4 regions of the Nonomuraea purpurea genome follow, and region 1 is predicted to be linked to each of the others. Evidence: riboswitches for the same ligand, from Rfam matches in the RefSeq annotation. Region 1 holds a riboswitch; each other region holds the start of a gene.
What was found. Region 1 has a riboswitch for cyclic di-AMP ahead of ACFOY2_RS31795 (C40 family peptidase). Riboswitches for the same ligand answer to the same signal wherever they lie in the genome.

Region 1 (6,985 bases):
GCAGGGCGTTCACCCTCCATCCAACTACTGTTCGGGGGTGACGTGTTCCCGATACGCCGCAAGCGAACGATGTTTACGACGCTTCACGGAGCGGCGGGGAAATTGCAGCTCGCGGCGTAGGCAGACCAACACGGATCGGCCGTCCCGCGCCCGAAGCGAGGGGAGCGTCCTGGCCGCCCTCTCACCCACGTATCACAGATGCCGCGCCGTATCTGTTGCTCAATCATCCTATGTCGCGACGCAATGCTTGGCCAAGTGCGCGTACTACGCCCTGAGCACAGCGCGGCACACACAGCTCACCTGGCTCTCCCTAACCCCAGGGAACTCGGAAAATCCCATCCGGTCAGCCCGGTTACCAACATCGTCCCACCTGATGAGACAGCGCTCTCCGTGACGGGCCGAGGATTGGCGACGCCCTCCGGGTACGGGGATTGGCGACAGCTCTCCGCACTTGCAAGGGCATCGCATTGTGCGCGGATGCCCGCAGAGACCACATTGTGTGACTCGGGCTCAGGTTAGCGGGTTATGCAGAGGCCCGCTCTCCCAACGAGTCCAAGGTTTTGCCCGACGCGGTAGATCCGTGCCCTACGGCTTATGCCGCGCAGCCGGGCAACCCGTCCCGGGGGCATATGCCGCCCGCACATCACGCCCCCATGCCTTATGCCGCCCGCACATCCCGGGGGCGAGAGGTTAAACCGGACGCGCCCATCCGCGCGGTCCGGTTATGCCCTCAGAGTCGGGAACCCCGTTAAGCACGAAGGATCGGAGATCGCCCAGGAGGCTTTACGGCGCCGGTGTTTTGCGCGATGGCCCGTTCCAGCGATCCGTCCGCGCCGTCGCTCCTGAGCATATGTTCACGACCACAACATACGTTGAATGAGGCATGGCATGCCGCGACCGACATTCGGCGCACGCTCAACGCGCGACCAAAACGCCCACATTTGGGCGGTTTAGAGATCATCATCCGGACGTTCGAGAACGACCAGGAAAACGATCATGCGCTTATGGCGGCCGCCGGGGTCCTAGGCGAACGGCATAAGCGCATGGTCGAGTGTCGGCTCTCTCTCAGTGAGCCGCTTCGTACTTCTCGACGACGGTGGAGGCGATACGGCCTCGCTCGCTGACCGGCAGGCCGTGGGCCTTGGCCCACTGCCGGATCTCGGAGCTCTTCTCGCGGCTCATGGCACGGCTGCCACCGCGCCCACGACGACGCGTGGACACGGCCCCGGCCCTGCGTGCGTGCTGCACGAAAGGCGTGAGGGAGTCCCTCAGCTTCTTGGCGTTAAGGTCGCTGAGGTCAATCTCATAGGAGGAGCCGTCAATAGCGAAGCTGACCGTCTCATTGGCCTCGCCCCCATCGAGGTCATCGATGAGAATCTCCTGGATCTGCTTGGCCATCTACGCAATCCTTTCCCGGAGCATTGTTTCATTCGCCAGCCCAAACATATACCCGGAAAGGCGCTGAGACAATTCAGCGTGCAGGGATTCGGCTGACTGGCCGATCAGTTCTGCTCCTCGACGGCGTCCTCGCGGTTTCGCCGGCCCCCCACAGCCTCGGACCGAACCAACTTCACTACGCCAAAGATGAAGGCTCCCCCTACCACGACCGGGGGGATGAGCGCTGACAATACGTCCGTAAGGGCTTCCATTCGTCCTCGTCTCCACGGCTAGCGGGGTTTCGGGGGCGCTTTTTGCGCAACCTGCGCGACCAGGGGGAGCACGGCGCCGCCGATGGACGTGCAAGGCCACAACCACCCGCACCCGACCATAGCGGCACACACATGCCCTACGCGTCACAGGGACACCAACATCCGGCAACCCGGACGTCCCATAGCCTAATGCCAGTCTCTCCAGGCTCCTTACCGGATCAAGGGAAAATTTTGCGAAAAGGCATCCACGCAGGTACGGATGGCTCAGCGAAGATCTTTAACGACGCGTGTTCCCGCCAGCCTGTCGTGCGGCCCCCGCTCCAGCGGCTTGTCGATCAGGATGAGCAACCCGACGGCGAACAGCAGCATTCCGGCCAGCAGATTGACCACGGGAATGCCCATCAGCATGATCGGCCCCGGATAGACCAGGGCCCGTTTGAGCAGCGCCCTGGGCGGTGACTCCGCCGGCGCCAGGCGAATCCGCATGATCGCCTTGCCGAACGTCCTGCCACGCCGGGAATGTGCCCACCAGTCGTAGCCCGCATAACCCAACCCGGCCACCAACCATGCGAACACACCGGGCAAGCGGCCGTGGAACACCTCCAACACCCCGACAGTTCGGAAGATGCCCCACAGAAGGATGAACAGAATGTAATAGAAGACCCCGAAGACGAGCGCTTCAATCGACCGGGCAGCCAACCGTTCCCACCATTCAGCGGGCAGCTCGCCCGGCCACGGCGGCGTCCCGGCCATAACCTCCACCTCACATCATCGGCGGCCCCTGCGGGGTCCTCCCATTTTGGTACGGGCCCCCACACACAAAACAGAGGCCGGCGCGAAGCCGGCCCCTGTTTTACGTCTCGCGCAGACTACTTGATCTTGACCACCACGGTGCCCGCGACCTTGTCCGCGAACGTCTGCTGCAGCGGCTTGTCCCACAACTGCGAGGCGCCGTTGACGGCCACGACCGCGTAGCCGAGCAGCGTGCTGATGATCGGGATCGGAATCGCCGTGAGGAGATAGCCGCCCCACGTCACCCCGCCCCTCTTGAGCGCGGCGTCGGTCGGCAGCCCCTTCGGAGGCATGTGCTGCCCCACCGGGACGACCTTGATCCCCATGACCATCTTGCCGACGGTCTGGCCGTTCATCTTCAGCAGGAAGAAGTCGTAGCACACCCAGAGGATCGTCGAGATGACGGTCGACAGGATGCCCACGACCACCGACGAGAACGCACCGCTGCTGCTTCCGTCCAGCGACGAGTAGCTGGCCAGGAACAGCGCGGCCATGATGACGCCGATGACGAGGTTCACGACGAACAGGATGACGCCGTCGATGAGCCTGGCCACCAGGCGCTGCCACCATTCGGCCAGCGGAGCCGGAGCACCCGGCGGCTGCATGCCGACCGGGCCGTAGCCCGGCGCCTGGCCGTAAGGGGCCTGACCGTAGGGGGCCTGCGGCTGGCCGTAGGCCTGACCGTACTGCTGCTGGTCGCCGTACTGCTGGCCGTAGCCCTGCTGTTGCCCGTAGCCCTGCTGGGCGTAGCCGGGCTGGGACTGCTGCTGCTGGCCGTAGCCCTGCTGCTGCCCATAGCCCTGCTGCCCGTAGTCGGGCTGGGACTGGGGCTGCTGCCCGTACCCGTACTGCTGCTGACCCGACTGCGGCTGCTGGCCATAGCCCTGCTGCTGCCCGTAGTCAGGCTGCTGACCATAACCCTGCTGCTGACCGTAGCCCTGCTGCCCGTAGTCAGGCTGGGATTGCGGCTGCTGGCCATAGCCGGGCTGCGACTGGGGCTGCTGGCCGTAGCCGGGCTGGGACTGCGGCTGCTGGCCGTAGTCGGGCTGCTGCCCGTAGCCCTGCTGCTGCTGACCGTACCCCTGCTGCTGACTGTAGTCAGGCTGCTGGCCGTAGCCGGGCTGCTGACCATAGTCGGGCTGCTGGCCGTAACCCTGTTGCTGCTGGCCATAGCCCTGCTGCTGCCCGTAGCCCTGCTGCCCGTAGTCGGGCTGCGACTGCGGCTGCTGGCCGTACTGGGGTTGTTGCTGGCCATAACCCTGCTGCTGACCGTAGCCCTGCTGCTGGCCTTGACCCTGTTGCTGGCCGTACTGGGGCTGCTGGCCGTAGCCCTGCTGCTGACCATATCCCTGCTGGCCGAAGGCGTCGTCCGCCCGATAGCCGATCACAGTGGCGTCAGGATCAGGCTCGTTGGGGTGGCGGCCCATGTTCTGCTGCCCATATTGGGGATTGCGGGGCGCAGAGTTCTCGCCGGATTCGTCCTGTGGATACGGCGGCTGTCCGGTGCTCACCGTGTCACCTCGCTTCGAGTGCGCGTGTGGCACGTGTCAGGACACATGCCCGTGCTGCCCAACGTATCGACATAGGTATCAACAATCACCTTTCCATCTAGCCAAGGTCCGCGTCACCCGATGTCAGATGCAGCAGCATGCGGGTGTTGCCGAGAGTGTTCGGCTTGACGTGTTCCAGGTCGAGGAACTCCGCCACACCCTCGTCGTATGAGGCCAGCAGTTCGGCGTAGACCTCGGGTGAGACCGGAGTGCCCTGGATCGGGCGGAATCCGAGTCTGGCGAAGAAGTCAACCTCAAAAGTCAGACAGAATACACGCCGTAGCCCCAAATCCTTCGCCTGCCGTATGAGTGCGGAGACGATCTGACGGCCGACGCCCAAACCCCTGCTTTCGGGATCCACGGCCACCGTGCGGACCTCGGCGAGGTCCTCCCAGAGCACGTGGAGCGCGCCGCAGCCGACGACCTGCCCGTCTCGTTCGGCCACCCAGAACTCCTGTACGTCTTCGTACAGCGTCACTGTGGCCTTCTCCAGGAGCCGCGGTCCCGCGCCCGCGTAGGTGTCCACCAAGCGCCTGACCACCCGCACATCGGGCGTGCGGGCACGCCGGATCACCACTTTGGTCTCCGGCATTGTCGGTTCGGCCACCTGCTCCATGGCTCTCCAGAGTACAGATGTCATTACGGCTCAGCCCTAACTCCCATGTCTCGGCCCATCCTGTTACATGTTGTGGCCAAGTGAGCACGGCTGCCACACGAACCCAGGTTCGGCGGAACCACGGGCAAAGAGGGCATAAAGTCACTTGTACACGGTTGATCACGAGATCCCCCTGTGACACTTCGGTTGTGAAACCTCTACAGATCCGGCGTTCTGGTTGAGCACCAACCCGGAGTGCATTAGTGTCCAGCGACGATGCCCCCTGCGTGTCGCGCGTGGGAGGACACGCCCAATTCCCGCAAGGGAAGCCGGGGAACCGCCGGTGGCGCCTTCAAAACGCCACCATCGGGGTGAATCCGAGACCTCTCGGTAGGGCTGCTCCGGCCCGAACCCGTCAGCTAACCCGGTAGGCGTTCATGAGAGGAGCTGGTTGGTGAAGCGCACGCACAGTCGCGGGGGGAAGTCGGCGGGCAAGCACGCCCGCCCTCCGGAACGCGCCCGGCGGCCACGCCGGTTCGGTGTGGCAAGTCTCACAGTCGCCGCGCTGCTGTTCGCCATCCCCGCCGGCCCGGCGTCCGCGGATCCGAAACCCTCATTAAAGGAGCTCGCCAAACAGGTGGAGGAGCTTCACACCGAGATCGAGACGCTGACCGAGCAGTACAACGGCCAGCGGGAGAAGCTCAAGACCGCGAAGACGACCTCAGAGGCCGCACAGAAGACGCTGGCGGCCAGTGAGGCCGATCTGACCGCCAAGCGTGCCAGGGCGGTTCTCCTCGCCCAGAGCGCCTATATGTCGGGCGGCCTCAGCACGGCCATGGTTTTCAGCGCGGCCGACGACCCCAAGGAGATCCTCGACCGCGCCGCGACCACGTACGCGATCCAGGAGCAGCAGGGCGAGCAGGTCAACCAGGTCACCCGGGCCATGGACGCCGCCAGCCGCGCCAGGGCCGACGCCAAGGCCAGCATCGACGAGATGGAGCGGATCGTCGCGGAGCTTGACACCAGGCGCGACAAGATCACCAAGCTCATCGGCCGGGTCGAGAGCAACCTGTACAGCCGGGCGCTGGGCGAGGCGGGCCGCCCGGGGACGCGGGCCACGCATGTGAACCTGCCCGTCATCGGCGGCGGCAAGGCGGCGCAGGCCGCACGATGGGCGCTCACGCAGCAGCTCAAGCCGTACGTCTGGGGCGCGGCGGGCCCGAGCTCCTACGACTGCTCCGGCCTGGTGATGGCCGCCTTCCAGCGCGTGGGCGTCTCGCTGCCCCACTACACCGGCGACCAGTGGACCGCGGGCAGGCACGTCTCCCGTTCTGAGCTGCGCGCGGGCGACCTGGTGTTCTTCTACAACGACCTGCACCACGTCGGCATCTACATCGGCGGAGGCATGATGGTGCACGCCCCCCAGACGGGTGACGTCGTACGCGTCGCCTCGATCGACAGGCGGCCGTGGGCCGGCGCGGTCCGCATCGCCGGCTGAAGCCGATGTAACCGGTGAAAGCCGGTCGGAGCCGATCCGAGCCCGCAGGCTCAGATCAGCTGACGGCGCGCGGCCCAGGCCACGGCCTCGATCGCGGTGGCCACGCCGATGCGGTCGCAGATGCACCGTAATCTCCTGCGTACGGTGCGTCCGCTGATATCCAGGCGTCTGCCCACTCGATCGACGGTGACCCCCTTGGCCAGCTCCGCCAGTAACGCCAAATCCGCATGGCTCAGCTCAACGCCTTCAGTGAGCACATCCATCGGGAGCCCTCCCCCCAACAGCAGAACTCGGGCCACTCCACAGGGCCAAAACCGCTCCTCGCAGACGGTAAACGCATCCTGGAAAGGTCGTCAAGCATGACAATCGTCGCTCTTGACGAGCACTATTGACATGCTCCGTTATATATGACGTACTCGCGATATGCCGGACGCTCCCCGCGCGCTTCGAGCGATCGCTTCGATCCATCGGACACTCCGGAATCACCGGTAATGAGCCCGGCCGGCGTTCTGGGTTTTGATCCATCAAAGCCGGATTTTCTGCGTGATCAATACGTCCGGGATCGCGACACGGACGCGCGGCCCAAGCTTCCTTACGCGCGCGGACCCGCTCGTGGCGACCGTCTACGACGCCACTGCGCGACCCGCGCTCCGGCCGCTCTTCAGGGCAACGCCCCAGGCAGCGGCCCTGCGACCAGGTCCGGCAGGACGTAGGGCCTGCCTCTGCCCCGCACGCCTCCGCCCTGGATCGCGGCGATCGCCTTCGCGTTGATCGCGCCGCCCCGGAGGGATGCTGACCTGATTTCCGGTTCGCCCGCCCTCGGCTGTCATGGTGATGGCGACGGCGCCACCAGAGGATCGCGAACGCCTCCGCGAATTGAGCAGACGCTTGCTCGCGGCCT
Region 2 (6,985 bases), on a different contig from region 1:
AGGTACGACGGCGCCTGCGTGGGCCAGGCGCAGTAGCGGTTGACCTCGCCCTCGGCGGTGCCGGGCGACAACGACGCCTTCGTGGACATGAACGTCTCGGCCTCCTCGATCGACATGTCCTCGCAGTGCAGCGCGGTGTCCACGACGATCCTGGCGGCGCGGAAGATCCGGCAGTCCAGGTGGGCCAGCTCGGTGGCCGGGGTGTCGAAGTAGCCCTGCTCGTGCAGGAGCTTCTCGACGTACAGGGCCCAGCCCTCGCTGAAGTACGGAGTGCGGAACACCTTGCGCACCGCACGGGGATTGCCCGCCATGTACGACAGGTGCCAGTGATGCCCCGGATACGCCTCGTGGACGGCGATCGAGGGCATCTGGGCCCTGCAGTTCGTCCGCAGGCGCTGGCGTACCTGCTCGGGGGTGAAGCCGTCGGGGGTGTAGGGGACGAAGAAGATGCCGGTGCGCGAACTGTGCAGCGGCGGCGGCGACAGGTAGTGGGCGACCGACAGGATGGGACGGGTGTACTCGGCCGACGGCAGCACCAGGCACTCCTCGCCGTCGGCGAAGGTCATCAGGTCCCGTTCCTTGACGAACTCCCTGGCCCGCCGCGTCTCCGCCTCGTACTCGGCCCGCATGTCCTCCAGGGTCGGCGGGTGGTCGTCCATGAGGGACTCCATGGCCGCCCGCCAGTCCTCGGTGCCGTTGACCCCGACCGCGACCCCGCGCATCCGGGCGTCGAGCTCGGCCCAGGCGGCCTTGCCCTTCTCGTGCAGCTCGGCGGCGCCGTACCCGAGCAGCTCGCGCTCGTGCAACAGCGTGGAGTACAGCTTCTCCCCCATCCGCCAGGTGCCGCCGCACTCGAAGCCCTCCAGGAAGGCGACGAGGTCGTCGAAGGCCCGCGCGGCCGGCTCGGCGGCCTCGGCCAGCCGGGCGCGCAGCCCTTCGTCCTCGACCATGGAAGGAATCGTGCGGGTCAGGAAGTTGCGGCCGGTGCGCGCCTGGCCCAGCCCGCGCTTGACCAGCAGCGGCGCGGCCAGGTCCGGGTCCAGGTTCGCGCGGCAGGCCGCCAGCACGCCCGGCACCTCGGCCAGCCGGAGGATCGCGGCCGAGACCAGCTCGGGCTCAGGTTTCAGCCGCTGCTGGAAGGGCGTGTACATCGAGGTGAAGATCGACGACAGGTAGGCGGACGGGGAGCGGCGCCACTCCGGCCAGGACGCGAGGGCGACAGAGCCCCTGAGCTGCGACAGGACGAGATCCCTGTCGATCGCGTCGTCGAGCGACGAGGGCCGCAGGGCCGCCAGGCGGTCGAGCCAGCGGGCCTCCTCACGCTCGCGTGCGGTCCAGCCGGATGCGGTGAAGTCACCGAGGGTGTGATCGTGGCCGTCGGCTCCCAAGGTGCTGGCGACGACGGGGCGGTCGGAAAAGTACCAATTGAGAAACTCGTCCACCGATGCACCATATCCTTTACAAATGCCCTTGCAGATCACCGGCGCGCTAGGCGACCCTGACCTGATCCGCCTCCCCTGGGAGGTGCCCCTCCAAGACTGGCCGCAGCACCACCTGGTCGATCTGCCACGCGGCATCTCGCGCCACGTCGTGCGCTTCGCGCGACTGTCCGGCAAGGTGTATGCGATCAAGGAGATCAGCGAGCGCTTCGCCAAGCGTGAATACCAGTTGTTGTGGGACCTGGCCAGGCTCGACGCGCCCGCCGTGGAGCCCGTCGCGTACGTCACCGGGCGCGAGGGCGGCCTCGACGCGGCGCTGATCACCAGACACCTGCAGTTCTCACTGCCCTACCGCGCGGTCATGTCGGGCACGCTGCGGCCCGACACGCTCACCCGGCTGCTGGACGCCCTGGCCGTGCTGCTGGTGCGGCTGCACCTGAACGGCTTCTACTGGGGTGACTGCTCACTGTCCAACACCCTGTTCCGCAGGGACGCCGGCTCCTTCGCCGCCTACCTGGTGGACGCCGAGACCGGCGAGATGCACCCGATGATCAGCCGGGGCCAGCGGCTGGCCGACATCGACACGGCCCACACCAACATCTTCGGCGAGATGCTCGACCTGGAGGCCGGCGGGCTGCTGCACCCCTCCATCGACCCCATGGAGACCGCCGAGGACGTCGTGGCCCGCTACCACCGCCTGTGGGACGAGATCAACGAGAGCGAGATCATCGAGGAGGTGGACTGGCACCGGGTGGAGCAGCGCATCAGGCGCCTGAACCTGCTCGGCTTCGACGTCGCCGAGATGATGGTGCGGCGCAAGGTCGGCACCGGGCGGCTGATCGTGCGGCCCAAGGTCGTGGACGCCGGACACCACCAGCGCCGCCTGCTCAGGCTGACCGGCCTCGACGTGGAGGAGAACCAGGCGCGGCGGCTGCTCAACGACCTCGACGGTTTCAGGGTGGCCAAGGGGCTGCGCCACGAGGACGAGGCCATCGTGGCGCACCGCTGGCTGGCGGAGGTGTTCCAGCCGACGGTCGAGGCCATCCCCGCGCGCATGCGGGGCAAGCTCGAACCCGCGCAGCTCTTCCACGAGATCCTCGACCACCGCTGGTACCTGTCGGAGGAGGAGGGCGCCGACGTGGGGCTGGCCTCGGCCGTGCGCTCGTACGTGGACAACGTGCTGGTGCACAAGCCGGAGGAGAAGGCGCTGCTTCCCGACGAACCCGCTCAGTAGGCGACGGTGATGCGCCGGCGCGGATGGGCGCCGTTCTCCAACTCGTCCGCGACGGCGACCGCGTAGTCCTCGGCGGAGATGAAGCTGCGGCCCTCGGAGTCGGTGAGCAGGTCCTCGTGACCGATGCGGTAGATACCCGTGCGCTCGCCAGGACCGATCTCGGCGGCCGGCGAGATGTAGGTCCAGTCGAGGTCGTCGACCTGGCGGAAGAGGCCGAGCGCCTTGCGTCCCGCCAGCGACTCCTTCTTGTAGATCTCCGGGAACTCGGGCGTGTCGACCAGGTCGAGCCCTGGAGCCACCTTGAGGCTGCCCGCGCCGCCGACGGAGATCACCCGGCGCACGCCTGCCGCGCGCGCCCCCTCGATCAGGGCGCGGTTGGCCTCGAGGAACGGGCCTTCGGGGTCGGTGCCGTCGCGCGGCGGCGCGATCGCCGAGACGATGGCGTCGTAGCCCTTGGCCAGCGTGGCAGTGTCTTTCACGTCGCCCTTGACCGGGCCCGAACGGCTGACTGCCGTCACCTCGTGCCCGCGGTTCACCAGTTCGGCGGCGATGCGCTGACCGATCATGCCGGTCGCGCCGAAGAGAAGAAGCTTCATGCCGGCAAGAGTATCCATCAGATACTGGTTACTTCATAGTGCTATAAGTACCTCATGGATACCGGCGATGTTTTCAACCAGAATTGCCCGTCCCGAGTGGTTCTCGACAGGATTGGCGATAAATGGTCGGTGCTGGTGCTGCTCTGCCTCGCCGGAGGGCCGATGCGGTTCACCCGGCTGCGGACGCGAATGGGCGGGGTCACGCCCAAGGTGCTGACGCAGACGCTGCGGGCCATGGAGAGCGACGGGCTGGTGACGCGGGAGGTGTTCGCGGAGGTGCCGCCTCGGGTGGAGTACACGCTGACGGACCTGGGCCACTCGCTGCACGGCCCCGTCTCGGTGGTGGCGCAGTGGGCCGAGGAGAACGTGGCCGAGATCCTGCGCAACCGCGAGAAGTCCGCGTAGAACGCGGACTTCTCGCGGCCCTCAGGCCGAGGTGTGCTTGGTGATCTCGCCGACGATGTCCCGCCAGAGCGGCCGGGGCAGATCGTGCCCCATCCCCGGGTAGGTCACCAGCCGCGCACCGGGGATGGCCGCCGCCGTGGCCCGGCCGCCGGCGACCGGGACGAGCTGGTCGGCCTCGCCATGCAGCACGAGCGTCGGCGCCCGGACGCCGGCCAGCAGCTCCGTCCGGTCGCCCGAGGCCATGATGGCCGCCAGCTGGCGGGCGGTGCCCCCGGGATCGAAGCAGCGGTCGAAGGCGAGCCCGGCCACCGCGGTCACCCGCTCGCGATCCAGCTCGTAACCGGGCGACCCGATCACCGACCACGTCTCCAGCGACTGCGCCATGACGGATTCGCGATCACCCGCGGGCCTGGCCATCAGGGTGGCCATGGCGGCCTCGCTCGGCGGCGCGACGGACGGGCCGGGCGTCGACATGATCGAGGTGAGCGTCAGCAGGCGTTCCGGATGCCGGATGGCCAGCGCCTGGGCGACCATGCCGCCCATGGAGGCGCCCACGACGTGGGCGGCCGGCCAGCCGAGGGCGTCCATGAGCCCCGCGGCGTCGTCGGCCAGGTCGTCCAGCAGGTACGCCGAAGGCGCCCCCGCCGAGGGAGCGCCGACGTCGTGGAAATGGGTGGACAGGCCCGTGTCGCGGTTGTCGAACCGTACGACGTGGTGCCCCTGGGCCGCCAGGAGCCCGCAGAGCTCTTCGTCCCAGTGGATGAGCTGCGCGCCCAGCCCCATGATCAGGAGCAGGGGTCGTCCTTCTGGTGAGCCGAAGCTCTCATAGGCGATTTCGATGCCGTTGGCGGCTACGCGGATCGTCACGAGGACCAGAATGACATTCTGGTCCGGGTCGGTCCAGTCAGCCCTTGATGACCTTGCGGATACGCTCGCGCCCGAGCACCGCGCCGCCACCGGCCATGGCCAGGGCGCCGGCGATCAGGGCGCCGCCCGCGCTGCCCGACTCGTTGACCTCACCCACAGGCTCCGGAGGCGTGGCCGGGTTCTTGTCGCGCTCGGCGTAGGCCCCACTCGAGAACGGCACCGGATAGTTCTTCTTGCCCGGCCCGTCACCCCACTTGGTGATGACGTAGTCGACCTTGATGTGCCCCTGCCCGCCGACCCCGTCCACGCCCAGCGTGTCGTTGTTGAAGGTGCCGCCGGTCAGCTCGGCGAAGGTCTTGCCGTCGAGGTCCAGCATGATGCCGTTGTTGGAGGGCACGCCCGGCCCGCGGTCGCCGACGAAGAACGGCAGCTTCTTGCCGTTGTACGTCACATAACCCTCGGTCAGCAGTGGCCAGCTCGGGCTGGCGGCCAGCCCCTTCTGCATGGGCTTGCCGCTGGCCGGCAGGCCGGTGTCGCCCGCGCGGCCCGAGGCGTCGTCCCAGAAGTACGAGGCGGTCGTGGAGCCCTTGAGCAGGATCTTCTCGTCGGTGTCGGAGTCGGCGTGGGCCGCGGTGCCGGCGATGGACAGCGCGCTGAAGGCGGAAACGCCGACCATGGCAAGGGAACGCAGGCCAAAACGAGCAGTCATGAAAACGTAAAGTCCTTTGCGAGGGGACAGGGGGATCGCGCCGTGGCAAAGGGGGTAGCCGGACAGGACGCCTGACGGGGTGACGGCTACGCGCAGCGCGGGAAAAGCGTGGAGAGCTGGGGAGAACCGCTCAGCCGGCGGCCGGCACTACGCTGTCTGGGGGTATGACGCGGTCATGCATTGATCACAGTTCCTCTCCATCACGCCTACCGGGTTAGCTGACGGGTTCGGGCGTGGAGTTGCCCTACCGGCACACGGCCGGATTCACCCCAAAAACCTGGGTCCCCGGTTCCCGAATGATCGGGATTCGGCGCCAACCGGCTGGTTCCTCCTGGGTGAGGTCCACGCCACCGGCTGGTTTTGGCGATTACTTTAACCAGACATTCCGGACAAACGCAAACGATTCATAATGAAACGGGCGAAGATCTACCTAAGAAGGTAAAGAGAAGGGGGGCACGGCAACCCGTACCCCCCGAAGGAAAAATGTCAGCCTCAGCCGCCGCTCTTGCGCCTGAACGATCTCTTACTCGCAGCCGGACCGTGCGCCCCGTGAATCTTCGATGGGTCGACGCCCCTGCCACCCGCGCCCGAGCCCGCGCCCTGGTTGCGCTTGCGCTCCAGCGCCTCGCGGAACTTGCGCTTCATCTCGTCCTCGGGAGTTTCGCTGGTTTCCGGCTCCGGTGTTTCCGCCATTGAGGACCTCCGTGGTGTTGGGACCTCTACAGCTTCGCATGGAGCCGCTTATGACGCGAAACCGGCCTCAAGACGCGGCACGCCTACCAGGCATCGCTCTGGCCGGGCTCAGAGCCGGGTGAAGGCCAGCAGGCGGAAGGTCGGGTCGGGCCCCGAGCGTCCCTGGCCGTGCCCGACGAACGTGGTCTCGCCGCTCATGCGCGGCCCGCTTGTCGACCGTCGTGACGAACACTCCCCCGGGCCGCAACACGCGGGCGGCCTCGGCGATCACCGGGCGGGCGTCGTCCAGCAGGTGCAGCAGCCAGATCACGGCTACGGCGTCGAACGCGCCGTCGCGGACGGGCAGCGCCCGGCCGTCGCCCAGGACCACGTCCACCCGGCCGGCGGCGATCCGCGCCATCCCCTGGGAGGCGTCCACGCCGAGCACCCGCAGGCCCCGCCCGGCCAGCTCCCGGCTCACGAGCCCGGTGCCGCAGGCGATGTCGAGCAGCGTGCCCCCGGCGGGGACGAGCTCGCACACGGCCCCGGCGGCGGACTCTGCGCGGGGCAACCCACCGCGGGTCTCGTCGTAGTGGGCCGCCTCCAGGTCGTAGTCGAGCACGAGGTGAGCCTCCAAGATTATCGGAAACCCGACGATACTCGGGTAAAGGGGATCCGCGCCGTTCCTGGTGTTGTGTTGGGGAAAGGTCGGAAATAGGACATACATGATGTTCGAGCCCCCGATCCAGACATGAGTCTTCTGGGCCGCGACCTGGCCGTGGACCTAGGCGCGGTGAGCACCCGGATCTACGCCAAGGGCAAGGGCATCGTGCTCGACGAGCCCTCGGCCGTCATGCGGGACAGCCTGACGGGCAAGATCATCGGGTACGGCGCCGACACGGCCGACGACGCGGGCGGCGAGACGTTCTGGCCCGTCAGCGGCGGCCTGCCGGTCGACGGCGAACTGGCCAGGCGCATGATCAGGCACTTCCTGCGCAAGGTGCACCGGCGGCCGTTCTTCAGGCCGCGCGTGGTGATGGCGCTGCCGGAGAACGCGACACAG
Region 3 (6,985 bases), on a different contig from region 1:
GTGGCCGGTCGTCGCCTTGGACCTTGAGGCGTCGCATGGCTTCGGTGCCCGGGATGGTGGCAAGGGCGCGCAGGACCGTGAGGAGCGCATCAGTCTCTCCAGAGGTCAGGTCGCGGCCGGGCGGTCGCACCGCTGAGTCCGGCCGCAGTGGCGACCCGGTCAATTCCCGCTCATAGGTGACGACGGTGCCCTCATGCTCCTCAACCATCAGGATCTCTGGCGTGGAGAAGGGCAACGGGTGGCGAGCGATGTCCGCATAGACCTGACGTGTCAGGTTGAGGTCCTCTGGCGGTCTTCCGTCCCATACTTTGGCGATCACTCCCTCGCCGAGCCAGTAGACGGCACCTTCGACACCGGCGGCCAGTGGCCGGGCGGCGTGGTAGCCGCGGTGCGCGAAGTACTGAAGCCAGTCGGCGGTGTGCCTTTGCCGGTAGTCGACCATGGGATGAGTACACCCGTTCTGGTCCGCCCGCGCACGCGGCCCTGCGCTGTCACTGCATCGAGATGTGCACGTGGTCGAAGTGGTTCTCGGTGACGCTGCCGCGATCCGACATCCCCTCCCAGCCCGAGCCCTGGTTGATGCGCTGTCTCCAGATCACGTACTTGACGCCCAGCTTGTCCTTGTTCTTGATCGCCCAGTCCGCGATGCGGTCGCCCAGGGCGTTGTTGATGGCCGACGGCATCGAGCCGCCCGTGCTCATCATGAAGTCGCAGGCCCGTCCGAGCGGATGCTCGCCGCTGGCGCCGGCTCGGAAACAGCCCACGTCGAACGGCAGCGCGAAGTTCTTGCCGACCTGTTCCTTCATGATGCGCGTACGGGAGGTGATGTTGTCGGAACCCGAGGGGAGTTCGGGCGTCCAACTGCCGTTGGACTTGCGGCCCGTGCCGAACGGCACCAGGTCCTGGAGCTTGTTCTGGATGTCCTTGATGACGTCCTTGGCCTCGTCGCGCTGGCGGGCGACCTCGGCCGCGTCCCCGCCGATCTTGGTGGCGAGCGCGGCGGCCTCGTCGGATGCCCGCTTCTTGTCGTCGCGCGCCTTGGCCACGCTCTGAACCAGGGCCTGCTGCTCGGCGGTCAACTGGCTCATCAGGGCGGCGCCGGGGGCGTTCTGGGCCATCAGGAAGCTGGGGATCGAGCGCTCCTCGTTCTGGTAGCTCATCCTGGCGAGCTCGGCGACGCGCTGCTCGGCCGTGGCCAGCGTCTGGTCGGCGGTGGTCAGGCGCTGCTTGGCCGTCTTGGCGGCCTCCCGCGCCTGGGCCAGCTCGACGCGCTTGAGGTTGTACTTCTCGATGAGCTTGTCGACCTTGCCGTTGAGCTGCTTGAGCTGGGTGCGCAGCTCGGCTTCCGACGGTTTGGGGGCGGCCGACGCCACGCCCGCCGGGAGGACGGCGATGGCGGTGGCGGTGATGAGGCCGATGGCAAGGTTCGCGGGGGACGAAGCCGCCACGTGGTGATTCCTCTCCCTCTGCCGACCGGGTTAGCTGACGGGTTCGGGCGGGGAGCTGCGATTTTCCCTACCACGTATGTGGATTCACCCCAGGTGCGATGGGTCCCCGGTTCCCGGGTGACGCGCCCGGGATTAGGCCTGCAACGGCAGTTGCGGCCGGTGCATATTGGGATGTTAGTGGTAGATCACGGGTAATGCGACCTTAAGGAGAAATCTATTAGTGATCAATCTGTGATCGGAGCATGCTCGCGGCCTCCTCCGGCAGCACGTCGTTGACGAAGGCGCCCATCGCCGACTCCGAGCCCGCCAGGAACTTGAGCTTGTTCGGCGCCCGCCTGACGCTGAACAGCTCCAGGTGCAGATAGGCCAGGTCACGGTCCTGACGCACGGGCGCCTGGTGCCAGGCCGCGATGTAGGGCATCACGAGCCCGAACAGCCCGTCGAAGGCCCGCAGCACCGAGGTGTACAGCGGTGCGAACGCGGCACGTTCCGCCTCCGACAACGCCGCCAGATCGGGCACCTGCCGGTGCGGATAGAGGTGCACCTCGAACGGCCAGCGCGCCGCGGCGGGCACGAACGCCGTCCACAGCTCGTTGGCGGCCACCACCCGCGTCCCCGCGGCACGCTCGGCCGCCAGCACGTCGGCGAACAGGTTGCCCGGCCCCTTGTGACGGGCGGCGGCGCCGAGCTGGAGCTTGGTGCGCGGCGTGACGTACGGGTAGGCGTAGATCTGGCCGTGGGGGTGGGCCAGCGTGATGCCGATCTCCTCGCCCCGGTTCTCGAAGCAGAACACCTGCTCCACGCCCTCCACCCCGGACAGCTCGGCCGTGCGGTCGGCCCACGCCTCCATCACCAGCTCGACCTGGGCGTCGGAGAGCCGGGAGAAGGACGAGGAGTGGTCGGAGGTAAAGCAGACCACCTCGCACCGCCCCACTCCCGGGCGGACCTCACTCAGCCCGCCCACATCCTGATAAGTCCCCAAATTTCCGGAAAAAGAGGGGAAGCGGTTCTCGAACACCACCACGTCGTAGTCGTACGCCGGGATCTCCGTCGACCTCGTCTCCGACGACGGGCACAGCGGGCATTCGGCGGCCGTGCCCGTCGGCAGGAACGTCCGCGTCTGCCGGTGCCCCGCCATCGCGATCCACTCCTCGGTCAGCGGGTCGTAGCGCAGCTCGGAGGCCACCGGCCGGGGACCGAGCGCCCGCCGGTCGATCGCGCTCCTGCCGGCGTCGTCCCGCCGGTCGAAGTAGATCAGCTCTCGGCCGTCGGCCAGGTGGGTGATGGTGCGCTTCAAGGCGAGCCCTCCGCGATGATCAGTTCGCCGGCCCGTTCGGCCAGGTCGGTACGTGCGTTCTCGGGCAGCCCCGCGTCGCTGATGACCACGTCGGCCTCGCTCAGCTCGGCGATGGTGCTGATGCCGACCGTGTTCCACTTTGTGTGGTCGGCGGGGATGACCAGCCGGTGGGCCGCCGCCACCAACTCTCTGTCGGTCTCTGACTCCAGCAGGTTGGGCGTGGTGAACCCGGCCCGCACGCTCATCCCGTGCACCCCCAGGAAGAGCGTGTCCACGTGCAGGCGGCGGATCGCGGCCACGGCCACCGGGCCGACCAGCGCGTCGGAGGGCGTGCGCACGCCGCCGGTCAGCACGACCGTGCGGTCGGCGCGCGGGTTGCGGTGGAAGACCTCGGCGACGGGGATCGAGTTGGTGATCACGGTGAGCTCGGGCACGCCGATCAGGTGGTGGGCCAGCGCCCACGTCGTGGTGCCCGCGGACAGCGCCACCGCCGTGCCGGGGCGGACCAGCCGGGCCGCCTGCCGGGCGATGGCCTCCTTCTCCTGCTGCTGGCGGGCGGATTTGGCGGCGAAGCCGGGCTCTTCCGTGGAGCCGGGGCCTAGGGCGGTCGCGCCTCCGTGTACCTTCTCCAGCAGCCCACGCTCGGCCAGGACCTCGAGGTCGCGGCGGATGGTCATGTCGGAGACGCCCAGTTCGCGGACGAGATCGGCCACCCGGACGCCGCCGCTGCTGCGCACGCGTTCGAGGATCGTCTGCTGACGCTGCTGTGCGAGCACGCCCGCTCCTTCCAACAGATTCCACCAAATTATGACATGAATTTGTTGGGGAATGTTAGTTCGCGCGGCCTGCTTGCCTGGTCGCCGCAGGCGCGAGACGTTGAGAGTGTCGGACGAGACCCGATCACTCGGAGGCGAGCTTATGGCCAGGCGCGCACGCAAGGGCAAGGCACGCAAGAAGAAGAAGGCGAACCACGGTAAGCGCCCCACCGCACGTTGACGGGTGGCCGCCCGCCCGGCGGCCACCCCGACGCCTCACCCCGGCAGCTCGGTGAGCGCCTGGTCGATGCGCTCCTGCGGAAGCGTGTAGTCCTCCAGCCGCCCCGACAGGTAGCGGTCGTAGGCGGCCAGATCGAAATGACCGTGGCCGCACAGCGCGGTCAGGATCACCTTCTCCTCGCCGCTCTCCTTGCAGCGCAGGGCCTCGGCGATGGTCTCGGCCAGCGCGTGCGTGGGCTCGGGCGCCGGGACGATGCCCTCCGTCCGCGCGAAGCGCACACCGGCCTCGAAACACTCGTTCTGGGAGCGGGTGACGGCCTCGAACAGGCCCAGCTCGTACATGTGCGACAACAACGGCGACATGCCGTGATAGCGCAGCCCGCCCGCGTGGATCGGATCCGGCACGAACGAGTGCCCCAGCGTGTGCATCTTGAGCAGCGGCGTGAGCCCGGCCGTGTCGCCGAAGTCGTAGGCGTAGGTGCCGCGCGTGAACGACGGGCAGGCCGCGGGCTCGACCGCGCGGAACACCGTCCCGATGCGCCCCGCCAGCTTCTCGCGCAGGAACGGGAAGGCGAGGCCGGCGAAGTTCGAGCCGCCGCCCGTACAGCCGATGACCAGGTCGGGCAGCTCGGGGAGCTGCTCGAGTGCCTCCTCGCCGATCACGGTCTGGTGCATGAGCACATGATTGAGCACCGAGCCGAGCGCGTAGCGGGCCTCAGGCGTGGCCGCGGCCACCTCGACCGCCTCGCTGATCGCGAGGCCCAGGCTGCCCGGCGAGTCCGGGTCGTCGGCCAGCGCCTTGTTGCCCGGGCCGGTCACGGGGGAGGGGCTGGGGTGCACGGTGGCGCCGTACACCTGCATGAGCGAGCGCCGGTACGGCTTCTGGTCGTAGGAGGCGCGGACCATCCAGACCTGGCACTCCAGATCGAACTGGGAGCAGGCGAACGCCAGCGCCGACCCCCACTGCCCCGCCCCGGTCTCCGTGGTGAGCAGCCGCACACCCTCCCTGGCGTTGTAGAACGCCTGCGGCACGGCCGTGTTCGGCTTGTGCGAGCCGGCGGGCGAGACGCCCTCGTACTTGTAGTAGATCCTGGCCGGGGTGCCGAGTGAGCGTTCGAGCCTGCGCGCCCTGATCAGCGGCGTCGGCCGCCAGAGCCGGTAGACGTCGAGCACCTCCCGCGGGATCTCCACGAACCGCTCACCGCTCACCTCCTGCCCGATCAGCTCCATCGGGAAGAGCGGCGCCAGGTCGTCGGGTCCGATGGGTTGCCGCGTGCCCGGGTGCAGCGGCGGAGGGGGCGCAGCGGGCAGATCGGGAACGATGTTGTACCAGTTGCTGGGGATCATCGCTTCAGTCTGCGCCGATTACGGCCCGTGTTCCAGCATCACGTGACGAGCACCGCGAGCCGGTCCGGATGATCGGCCCTGACCACGACGTCGGCCGCCTCCTGCGGCAGGGCCTCCCGCTCGTAGCGCTCATAGGCGGGCAGCCGCCAGCTCTCCCGCTCGGGCGTCCCACGCCGCAGCGCCCCCGCCGACAGCCACACGTGCACGCTCACCTCGAAGACCAGCCCCTGCCCCAGCAGCAGCGTCCCGTCCAGCAGCAACACCCCGCCCCGAGGCAACTCCTGGTACGGCAGCCGGAACGCCCGGTCGATCCCGCTGTCCCAGAGTTTCGGCAGCACCTGCCCAGAACCGCCCGCCTCCAGCGGCTCCAGCACCTCCCTGCGCAGCGCCCGCACGTCCAGCCAGTCCTCGTAGAAGGCGTCGGGGTCGGTTCTGCCGTGCTCCAGCCGCAGGGACGCCGGCCGCAGATAGTCGCCCGCCGACACCCGGAGCACGGGTCGCCCGCGCAGCCTGAGCGGGGCTACCAGGTCGTCCGCCAGCGCCTCGGGGCGCGCGGCCGGCGCGCCGTCCACCGCCACCCGGACCCAGCCGTCCGGCGGGCGCCCGGAGATCCGCTCGGTCAGTTCCTCGACGAGGACGTCATGGGAGATCGGTCGCGCACGCATCGCCGTCCAGCTTACGAATCAGGAGATCGGCGCATCCGCCCGCGTCGGCGAGGGCTCCCGTAACCGCAGGTCAGCGGCATTGCGTAGAACGCAAAGGGCGCAACGACGGCCAATCGTTGCGCCCCATGCTTTTGATCACTCCTGGGCCGTCTACCTGCTGATGTCGAGATAGCCGATCGGGTCGGCCGCCTTGCTCAGCGTCTTCACCGAGACCGTGTGGTTGCCGTTGGTGCGGTTGTTGGCCGGATCCCACACGGTGACCGTGCGCTTGGCTTTGTCGTACCCGCGCACGGTGACCATGTGGATGTTCGGCGCGCCCGCCCCGTTTGTGTACGGCATGAGGTCGGCGTCCACGATGATGGCGGTCGCCCGCTTCAGCACGCCCACGTCATAAGCGATGTTGTTCAGCAGGGCCCCGGGGTCCTTGGTCTTGCCCCAGGCCATGGTGAGGCCCTTGTCGTTGACGTAGGAGTTGAAGACCAGCCGGATGTTCTTGCTCGGCGTGCCCTTCTTGTCGTCGGTCACCATCTGCTTGGCCAACTGCTCCTGGGTGCGGCTGTAGCCGTAGGTCCGCAGGATGGCGCTCATCGTGGCGGGGGCGCACCACATGCCGTACTTCTGCTTTACCGCAGGGTGCGAGACAGAGGCCTTGGCCGGGGCGAGCAGCCCGAGGTCCTGCTTCGGCGAGGCGCTGGGCGAGGCACTGGGCGTGGGGGTCGGGACGGCGAGTGCGGGAGAGGCGGTCAGCAGCGACCCGGAAGCGGCGACGGCGACGGCGGCGATGGCCAGGGCACGTGCGGTGGTGCGCAAGAGGGAAACTCCAGAGGAACTCGACTGACTTGGCCGGGCCGGTCGACCCGGCAGGGGGGACTAGAAGTAGGCGGAGAACCGGTCGGCGATCGGCCATGCCGTGACCGAGCTCGCGGCCTGGTTGAGAAGTGGGTCGATGCTCGAGAAACTGGGCGCGCCGCCCTCCTGCCTCCGGTTGAAGAGCGCGGCGAAGGTGATCCCGTCGGAGCGGCGCACCACGAGCGTGTACGTGCCGGGCAGGCCTCCCGTGTGCCAGGTGTTGAGCTTGCCGCCGCTCACCGGGCGCACCTGCCAGCCGGCGCCGTAATACCAGCCGTTGGCGTTCACACCGGTCTCGGGGACGGCGAACATCCGGCCGATGGAGGTGGCGTTCAGGATGCCCACGCTCGGCTTGTCAAAGATCAGCTCGAACCTGACCAGGTC
Region 4 (6,985 bases), on a different contig from region 1:
GGTCGCTGCCCTCGAACACCAGGTTGATCATCTCGGCGCTCACGCCGAAGTCGCTCAGCACCAGCGACGGCACGTCCAGCGCGATCGCCTCCAGCGCCGCCGTCGAGCTGACGGTGACGAACCCGGCCGCCCGTGCGAGCTGGTCGTGCATCGACCCGGCCTCGAAGGCGAGCCTGCCCGGCTCCCCCATCTCCCGCCACAGCCGCTGGAAGTGGTGGCGTTCGTTGTGCGTCTGCCGCTCGTCCTCCAGGGCCCGCAGCTTGACCACCACGTCGAGGTCGGGCCGGCGGCGGGCCAGGTCGGCCAGCGACAGCAGGATGCGCTCGCGCTGTTCGCGCTCGCGCGGCACCTTGGCCTGGGTGGCGAAGACGACCCGGTTCCCGCCGTGGGAGACGGCCTTCGGGCGCAGGAACGGCAGCCTGGCCAGGCCGACCTTCCCTCCCCCGCCGAGTTCGGAGGCGATGCGGGAGAACTCCTCCACCTCACGCTCGCTGTGCACCACAAACAGGTCGCATCCGCTGCGGAACAGCCACGCCTTCTCGGTCGCCGGCACCGAGATGCCCGGCAGCCCGCTGACGAACACCGGCCGCGGCTTCAGGCCCGCGAACACGTCGGCCACCAGCACGTCCACGACCGGGCCCGTGCAGGCCAGGAGGATCACGTCGGGCTGCGTGCGCTCGGCCGCCCGCCGCACCGAGCGGGCCGACATCACCGGCGGCGGCTCCCGGTCGCCGACGGCGGCGGCGATCTGCTCGGGCGAGGGCGCGATCGGGGTGCGCACCACCACCAGGTCGGTCACGCAACCTTCTGGCAGGTCGCCGAGCAGGCAGGACGCCCACTTCAAGTACGAGTCGGAGTCGGCGACGGCCAACACTTTCAACCGGATACTCCAGTCAGATGCGAGCGAAGGGCGGGAGCCGCCCTGCTTGTCCACCAGTCATCGGGAACGTCCACGGGCTCGACGGCGACACCGCGCGGGCTGAGCAGCACCCGCAGCGAGGTGATCGCGGTGGAGGGGAGGCTGATCACGCGCCGGCCGGCGTCGAGGCCGCGCAGGGTCAGCTCGGCGGGCACGCCCGCGTCGTGGACGGTGATGCCGGGCTGTTCCCGGATCAGCGCCACGTCCACGGGGTCCTCGCGGCGGTGCGGGTAGTAGGCCAGCGGCTCCCGGGCGGCCAGGTCGGTCAGCCAGCGCAGGTAGCGGTCGCGGTGCACCAGGCCGTTGCGCACGAGGGAGGTGCCCAGGACGACCGTGCGCTCGGAGGGGCCCTCGGCGCTGGGCGGCTGGGCGCGCAGCCAGGCGAAGTCGTGGCGGACGAGGTCGACGCCGACGCGGCGCACGGCGTCCTCGAGCTCCTGGCTGACCTGCAGGGCGGTGAAGACCGACACCTTGCTCAGGCGCAGCCGCAGCGCGGCGGCCACGCCCAGCGCGGCGCGCGCCTTGGCCGGTGTGGCGCGGGCGCGCAGCAGCGGCCGGAACGGCCCGGCGGCCAGCAGTTCCAGCAGCCGGATCGTGGCCAGCCCGTCGTCCACGATGACGATGCGGCCGGGGCTGGAGATCAGCCAGCGCAGCTGCACCTTGCCGGAGAACGCGTCTCCGACGGCCTGCACGCTCCGGGGCATGCGCTCGCGCGGTTCGGCCAGCTCAAGCCCGTCGGGCAGCCCGAGCGAGCGCAGCTCGCGGCGGGTGGCCTTCAGCGGCCGCAGGCCCGCGCGCGGCACGACGGTCGTCTCGGGTCCCAGCAGTCCGGCATGGTGAGCCTCGACGGCGCACAGCATCTGGAGCGGGGACTCCACCCAGGCCGACGCCTGTTCGACCACTCGTTGCCCTCCCAGCCAGGTGATGGCCCGTTCATGACCGCTTCAAGCTAGCCCCGCCGCCTTACGCCCTCAGAAACGCTGCGTGAACAATGGAAGGTATGAATTCGCTGTTGCTCAACACCGATGGCGTGCAGATCCCGCAGCTCGGCTACGGAGTCTGGCAGATCCCCGCCGACGAGACGGAACAGGCCGTACGGACCGCACTGACGGTGGGTTACCGGCACGTGGACACGGCCGCCGCCTACGGCAACGAGGAGGGCGTCGGACGGGCCGTGCGCGCCGCGGAGCGGCCTCGTCACAAACTGTTCGTCACGACCAAGCTGTGGAACGCCGACCACGACCGCGCGGAGGCCGCCTTCGAGGAGAGCCTGTCCAGGCTGGGCCTCGATTACATAGATCTTTTCCTCATCCACTGGCCCGTGCCGCAGCAGGACAAGTACGTGCGGGCGTGGAAGGCGCTGGAGAAGATCTACCGAAGCGGGCGGGCCAAGGCCATCGGCACCGCGAACTTCACCGTCCCGGCCCTGATCAGACTGATGGATGAGACCGACATCACACCGTCCATCAACCAGATCGAGCTCCATCCGTACCTGCAGCAGCGGGAGATGCGGCGCTTCCACGAGGCCAACGGCATCCTGACCGAGGCGTGGAGCCCGCTCGGGCACGGCAAGGGGCTGCTGGCGGACCCGGCGCTGGCGGTGCTGTCGGACAAGCACGGCAAGACGCCCGCGCAGATCGTGCTCCGCTGGCACCTGCAGCTCGGCAACGTCGTCATTCCCAAGTCCGTGACGCCGGCGCGGATCGCCGAGAACTTCGACGTGTTCGACTTCGTCCTCGACCACGAGGACCTGGCCGCCATCGGCGCGATGAACAAGGGACTGCGCACCGGGCCCGACCCCGAGACGTTCAACATGACCTGATGGGGCTACGATCTCCCTGGTGCGGGATTTCACGTGGGGAATAGCGGCGACAGGCACCATCGCGCGGACCGTGGGCGCGGCCATCGTGGCGGAGCCGGGCATGCGGGTGGCTGCCGTCGGCTCCAGGAACCTGGGCCGGGCGCAGGACCTGGCGGCGAGGCTGGGCGCTGAGTCGGCGTACGACTCCTATGAGCGGCTGTGCGCCGATCCGGCCGTGGACGCGATCTACGTGGCGACCCCGCACGCCCAGCACCTGCAGGTCGCCGAGGCGGCCATCGCCGCGGGCAAGGCCGTGTTGTGCGAGAAGCCGCTGGCCGCCACCGTGGACGACGCGGAGAAGATGGTGCGCCTGGCGCGCGAGGCGGGCGTGTTCCTGATGGAAGCCATGTGGATGCGGTTCAATCCGCTCATTCAGATGGTGGCGGCCGATCCGCGTTTCGGGGAGATCCGCTCGATCCATGCCAGTTTCGGCTTCGCCCGTCCCTACGATCCCGTGCACCGGCTGTGGGCGCCCGAGCTGGGCGGCGGGGCCCTGCTGGACCTGGGGATCTACCCGTTCGGCCTGGCCCAGCTCCTCCTGGGCATGCCCTCCGGCCTGCGGGTCACCGGGGCTTTGGCGCCCAACGGGGTGGATGCGGAGGCGGGCGGGGTGCTGCTCTACCCGGGCGGCAGGAAGGCTCTGGTGGAAACCTCGTTGCTCGGGAATTACCCCAACGATGCCAGTGTTGTGGGTACCGAGATGCGCGCGGACATTCTGGCCCCGTTCTGGGCCCCGCAGCGGATTCTCCTCACCGGGCCGTCCATGGAGCCGGAGGAGCATGTGCTCGATCCGGCCGACAACGGATACGCCGGGGAGCTCCGCGAGGTCCGTGACGCGACTGCCGACGGCCGGACGGAAAGCTCGATCATGCCGCTGGATGAATCCCTTGCCATGATGGAGCTGCTGGCCGAGGCGCGCAGGCAACTTGCCTGAGCTGGGCTTTATGGACTTGTAATCCTCTTGCCTCATGTATTACTTTGTGGGCATCTCGTGATAAATGTCCGGTTTGTCCGGCAATGTCCAACCATCGCGTGACACATCGCAGGATCGTCCTGTGACCGCTGAATCCGCCCCTGGGCGGAACCGGGGACCCATGTCCTTTGGGGTGAATCGGCACTCCGGTGCCGTAGGGCAGCTTCCACGCCCGAACCCGTCAGCTAACCCGGTAAGCGGCATGGAAGCAAGGAGTAACCCCCTCGATGGCCAAGCATCTGTTCAACGTCTCGAAGAGCAACATCGCTCGCGCCGCGATCGGCGCGACCATCGCCGCCTCCGCCCTGGTCGGACACGCTGTGACGGCCGACGCGGACTCTGCCACCGGCGTAGCCGCGGCCACCGGCGCCCGGCACCCCGACACCGCCCTCGCCGCCCACGAGGCAGGCGCCAAGTCGGAAACCAAGATCAACGTCACCGCCGACCAGGTTCTGGCGCTCGCCAAGGCCCAGGTCGGCACCTCGGAGAACGCCTACGGCGGCGGCACCCCGTACCAGAAGTGGTACGCCGCCTCGGAGCGGGCCGCCGAGACCATCGCCCGTGACGGCGGCAGCCGCGCCGGGTACCTGAATGCCGCCTGGTGCTCGATGTTCATCTCCTGGGTCGGCGACCAGACCGGCGCCCGCCCGCAGATCGGCTGGGACGCCTGGACCGTCGCCCACGCCAAGTGGTTCGCCGGCAACCACCGCTTCGGCGACGCGCCCAAGCCCGGCGCCGTGGTGTTCTTCTCCTGGAGCGGCAGCAAGAGCCTCGACGACATCCAGCACGTCGGATTCGTCGAGAAGGACAACAAGAACGGCACCATCTCCACGGTCGAGGGCAACACCGGCAACGGCAAGGTCGAGGAGCGGGTCCGTCCGAAGTGGCAGGTCGTCGGCTACGGCTACCCCGAGTACCGCGCCTGACCTCCCGCGGTCGGCTGACGGAACGAGCGCGCGTCCCCCGCACGGGGCGCGCGCTCTTTCGTATCCGGAAATATCCAACCATGGACGTCCTTCCGGGCCGGGCCGCGACCTTCCGGGCCGGGCGGGTCAGCGGGTGGTGCCGTCCATGAGGGCCAGGTAGCCGTCCTCCAGGGTCGGCTCCGCGGGCAGGGCGTCCGGGGCCGGGGGCGTGGCGGCCACCACGCGGTAACGCATGCCCGCCCCCTCCGGCAGCATCGACACGACCCGCCCGGCGGCCGGCGCCGCCCCCGGCGTGGTGACCGTCCACACCCGGCCGTCGGCGCGGGCGAGCAGCTCGCTCACCGTCCCCCGGAACGCCAGCCGTCCCTTCGCCAGCACCGCCAGCGACTGGCACGTCTGCGCCACGTCGTCCACGATGTGCGTGCTCAGCAGGACCGTACGATCTCCCGCCAGCCTCGACAGCAACATCCGGAACCGGATCCGCTCCTCCGGATCGAGCCCGGTCGTCGGCTCGTCCACGACCAGCAGCCGCGGATCGGCCAGCAGCGCCTGCGCGATGCCGACCCGCCGCAACATCCCCCCGGAGAACCCCTTCAGCTTGCGGTCGGCCACCTCCGACAGCGCCACCACCTCCAGCAGTTCGCTGATCCTGCGCCGTCGCGCCGAGCGCTCGTGCAGCCCCTTGAGCAGCGCGATGTAGTCCAGGAACCGCCGCGCGGTCAGGTCCGGGTAAACACCGAGGTCCTGGGGCAGGTAGCCGAGCGTCCGCTGCACGGCCAGCCGACCGTCGGCGGTCGCCAGGTCGTGGCCGCCGATGACCACCCGGCCCGAGGTCGGCTTCAGCAGCCCGGCCAGGATGCGCATGAACGTGGTCTTGCCCGCGCCGTTCGAGCCCAGCAGGCCGTACATGCCGGTCGGGATCTCCAGGGTCAGGCCGTCCAGCGCGCGGACGCCGCCCTTGTAGATCTTGGTCAGGCCGGAGACGTCGATGCGCATGTCAGGACTCGCTTCTGGAGGCGTGGAGACAGAGGAGGAACAGCATGACCGCCGAGAGCGCGATCATCACGCCGATCCACAAAACGGCGGTGCCCGGGGAGGACGCGGGGCGCAGGAAGTCGAACACGGCGGGCGGGCCGGGACCGTAGTCGACCGTGGGCGGAGCCAGCAGCCCATTTCTGACGTAGTCACCGGTCGCGTCGAAGATCGTTTGCGAGATGGTCGGCATCATTCCCTTGGGGATGAGGTTGCCCCAGAACCAGTACGCGACGAACAGCACCCGGAAGACCATCGGCGGCACCAGCAGCGGCCCCGCGAACGCCAGCGCGCCCAGGAAGGCCAGCCCCGGCACGATCGAGGCCGTGAAGTTCAGCGTCGCCCACCACAGCGCCGACGGCTGCCCCTCCATGACCACGAAGAGCAGCGCCCGCCCGAAGTAGGCCACCGCGAACGGCACCGCCGTGGCCGCGCACGCGCCCGCGTACGCGCCCATCAGGCGCGCCGTGGAGTTCGTCGGAGTCGCGGCCAGGATCGGCTCCACTCGCAGCACCCGATCGCGTACCGGCCGGTCGGCCAGCATGCAACCGTAGACGAGGGGCAGCAGGCTCGTCAGGAGCCGCGCCGCGGTGGCCATCCCCTGCCACGGCTCCTGTCCATCGTCGTAGCCCATATCCAGCGTCCAGAACGGCGGCATGGCCGCGGTGACCGCGAAGGCCAGGCCGTACATGATCCACAACGACCGGCGGCGCACCTGCATGCCGAACGCGTACCGGAACGTGGCGATCACTCGGCGCCCCCCAGCAGCCACCACGCCGCCGTGCCGCGCAGGGCCACCGATCCGAGGAAGCCCAGTGCCGCCAGGCACACCATCGGTGCCGGCCAGACGAGTTGGCCCACCACGCCGCTGTAGGCGAACGTCCACCACCCGCTCACCATCAGCACCGCCGGCACCATGAGCGCGCACAGCCCGGCGCGCCGTGCCCCGTGCCGCCAGAGATCCACGGGTTTCACGACGGGTGAGTAGCGCCCGAGCGCCGGATGGGTTCACCCCGGCCCGCGAGCACGATCGCGGCCGCTCCCAGCAGCGCGGCCAGCGCGAGCGTCCACGGCCCGCTTGTCCAGACGAGCCGGTACGCGGGCGGCACCGGAATGTCCGTGACCGCCAGCGCGGACAGGCTCCAGGCCGCCAGCGCCACCCCGATCGCCCCTCCGGGATTCCAGCACACCGACAACAGCAGGCTCAGCCCGGCCAGCAGCGCCATCGGCCCCAGCCAGAGCGCCACCAACTCGGTCAGCCCGAGCAGCGATAT

Region 2: linked by a shared signal. The riboswitch ahead of ACFOY2_RS12735 (hypothetical protein) and the one ahead of ACFOY2_RS31795 (C40 family peptidase) in region 1 are both predicted to bind cyclic di-AMP.
Region 3: linked by a shared signal. The riboswitch ahead of ACFOY2_RS18600 (coiled-coil domain-containing protein) and the one ahead of ACFOY2_RS31795 (C40 family peptidase) in region 1 are both predicted to bind cyclic di-AMP.
Region 4: linked by a shared signal. The riboswitch ahead of ACFOY2_RS16225 (CHAP domain-containing protein) and the one ahead of ACFOY2_RS31795 (C40 family peptidase) in region 1 are both predicted to bind cyclic di-AMP.

The regions. Positions count from the first base shown of each region.
Region 1 covers NZ_JBHSBI010000018.1:55,091-62,075, reverse strand. Annotated here, with positions in the region: gene ACFOY2_RS31820 (histone-like nucleoid-structuring protein Lsr2) at 1,066-1,398, opposite strand; gene ACFOY2_RS31815 (RDD family protein) at 1,914-2,402, opposite strand; gene ACFOY2_RS31810 (RDD family protein) at 2,519-3,046, opposite strand; gene ACFOY2_RS31805 (hypothetical protein) at 3,167-4,027, shown strand; gene ACFOY2_RS31800 (amino-acid N-acetyltransferase) at 4,050-4,607, opposite strand; cyclic di-AMP (ydaO/yuaA leader) riboswitch at 4,884-5,035, shown strand; gene ACFOY2_RS31795 (C40 family peptidase) at 5,128-6,084, shown strand; gene ACFOY2_RS31790 (LuxR C-terminal-related transcriptional regulator) at 6,135-6,347, opposite strand.
Region 2 covers NZ_JBHSBI010000005.1:317,673-324,657, reverse strand. Annotated here, with positions in the region: gene ACFOY2_RS12760 (DUF885 domain-containing protein) at 1-1,442, opposite strand, end outside; gene ACFOY2_RS12755 (DUF4032 domain-containing protein) at 1,465-2,673, shown strand; gene ACFOY2_RS12750 (NAD(P)-dependent oxidoreductase) at 2,667-3,269, opposite strand; gene ACFOY2_RS12745 (winged helix-turn-helix transcriptional regulator) at 3,324-3,674, shown strand; gene ACFOY2_RS12740 (alpha/beta fold hydrolase) at 3,696-4,541, opposite strand; gene ACFOY2_RS12735 (hypothetical protein) at 4,579-5,250, opposite strand; cyclic di-AMP (ydaO/yuaA leader) riboswitch at 5,439-5,573, opposite strand; gene ACFOY2_RS12730 (DUF5302 domain-containing protein) at 5,743-5,943, opposite strand; gene ACFOY2_RS12725 (class I SAM-dependent methyltransferase) at 6,011-6,544, opposite strand; gene ACFOY2_RS12720 (rod shape-determining protein) at 6,674-6,985, shown strand, end outside.
Region 3 covers NZ_JBHSBI010000008.1:356,954-363,938, forward strand. Annotated here, with positions in the region: gene ACFOY2_RS18595 (phosphotransferase family protein) at 1-442, opposite strand, end outside; gene ACFOY2_RS18600 (coiled-coil domain-containing protein) at 492-1,448, opposite strand; cyclic di-AMP (ydaO/yuaA leader) riboswitch at 1,454-1,597, opposite strand; gene galT (galactose-1-phosphate uridylyltransferase) at 1,666-2,745, opposite strand; gene ACFOY2_RS18610 (DeoR/GlpR family DNA-binding transcription regulator) at 2,742-3,521, opposite strand; gene ACFOY2_RS18615 (50S ribosomal protein bL37) at 3,664-3,741, shown strand; gene ACFOY2_RS18620 (TrpB-like pyridoxal phosphate-dependent enzyme) at 3,777-5,087, opposite strand; gene ACFOY2_RS18625 (uridine kinase) at 5,126-5,752, opposite strand; gene ACFOY2_RS18630 (C39 family peptidase) at 5,903-6,562, opposite strand; gene ACFOY2_RS18635 (serine hydrolase domain-containing protein) at 6,623-6,985, opposite strand, start outside.
Region 4 covers NZ_JBHSBI010000007.1:184,687-191,671, reverse strand. Annotated here, with positions in the region: gene ACFOY2_RS16245 (DUF6716 putative glycosyltransferase) at 1-874, opposite strand, end outside; gene ACFOY2_RS16240 (hypothetical protein) at 877-1,821, opposite strand; gene ACFOY2_RS16235 (aldo/keto reductase) at 1,920-2,741, shown strand; gene ACFOY2_RS16230 (Gfo/Idh/MocA family protein) at 2,761-3,714, shown strand; cyclic di-AMP (ydaO/yuaA leader) riboswitch at 3,831-3,968, shown strand; gene ACFOY2_RS16225 (CHAP domain-containing protein) at 3,981-4,679, shown strand; gene ACFOY2_RS16220 (ABC transporter ATP-binding protein) at 4,806-5,675, opposite strand; gene ACFOY2_RS16215 (hypothetical protein) at 5,677-6,462, opposite strand; gene ACFOY2_RS16210 (hypothetical protein) at 6,459-6,686, opposite strand; gene ACFOY2_RS16205 (hypothetical protein) at 6,683-6,985, opposite strand, start outside.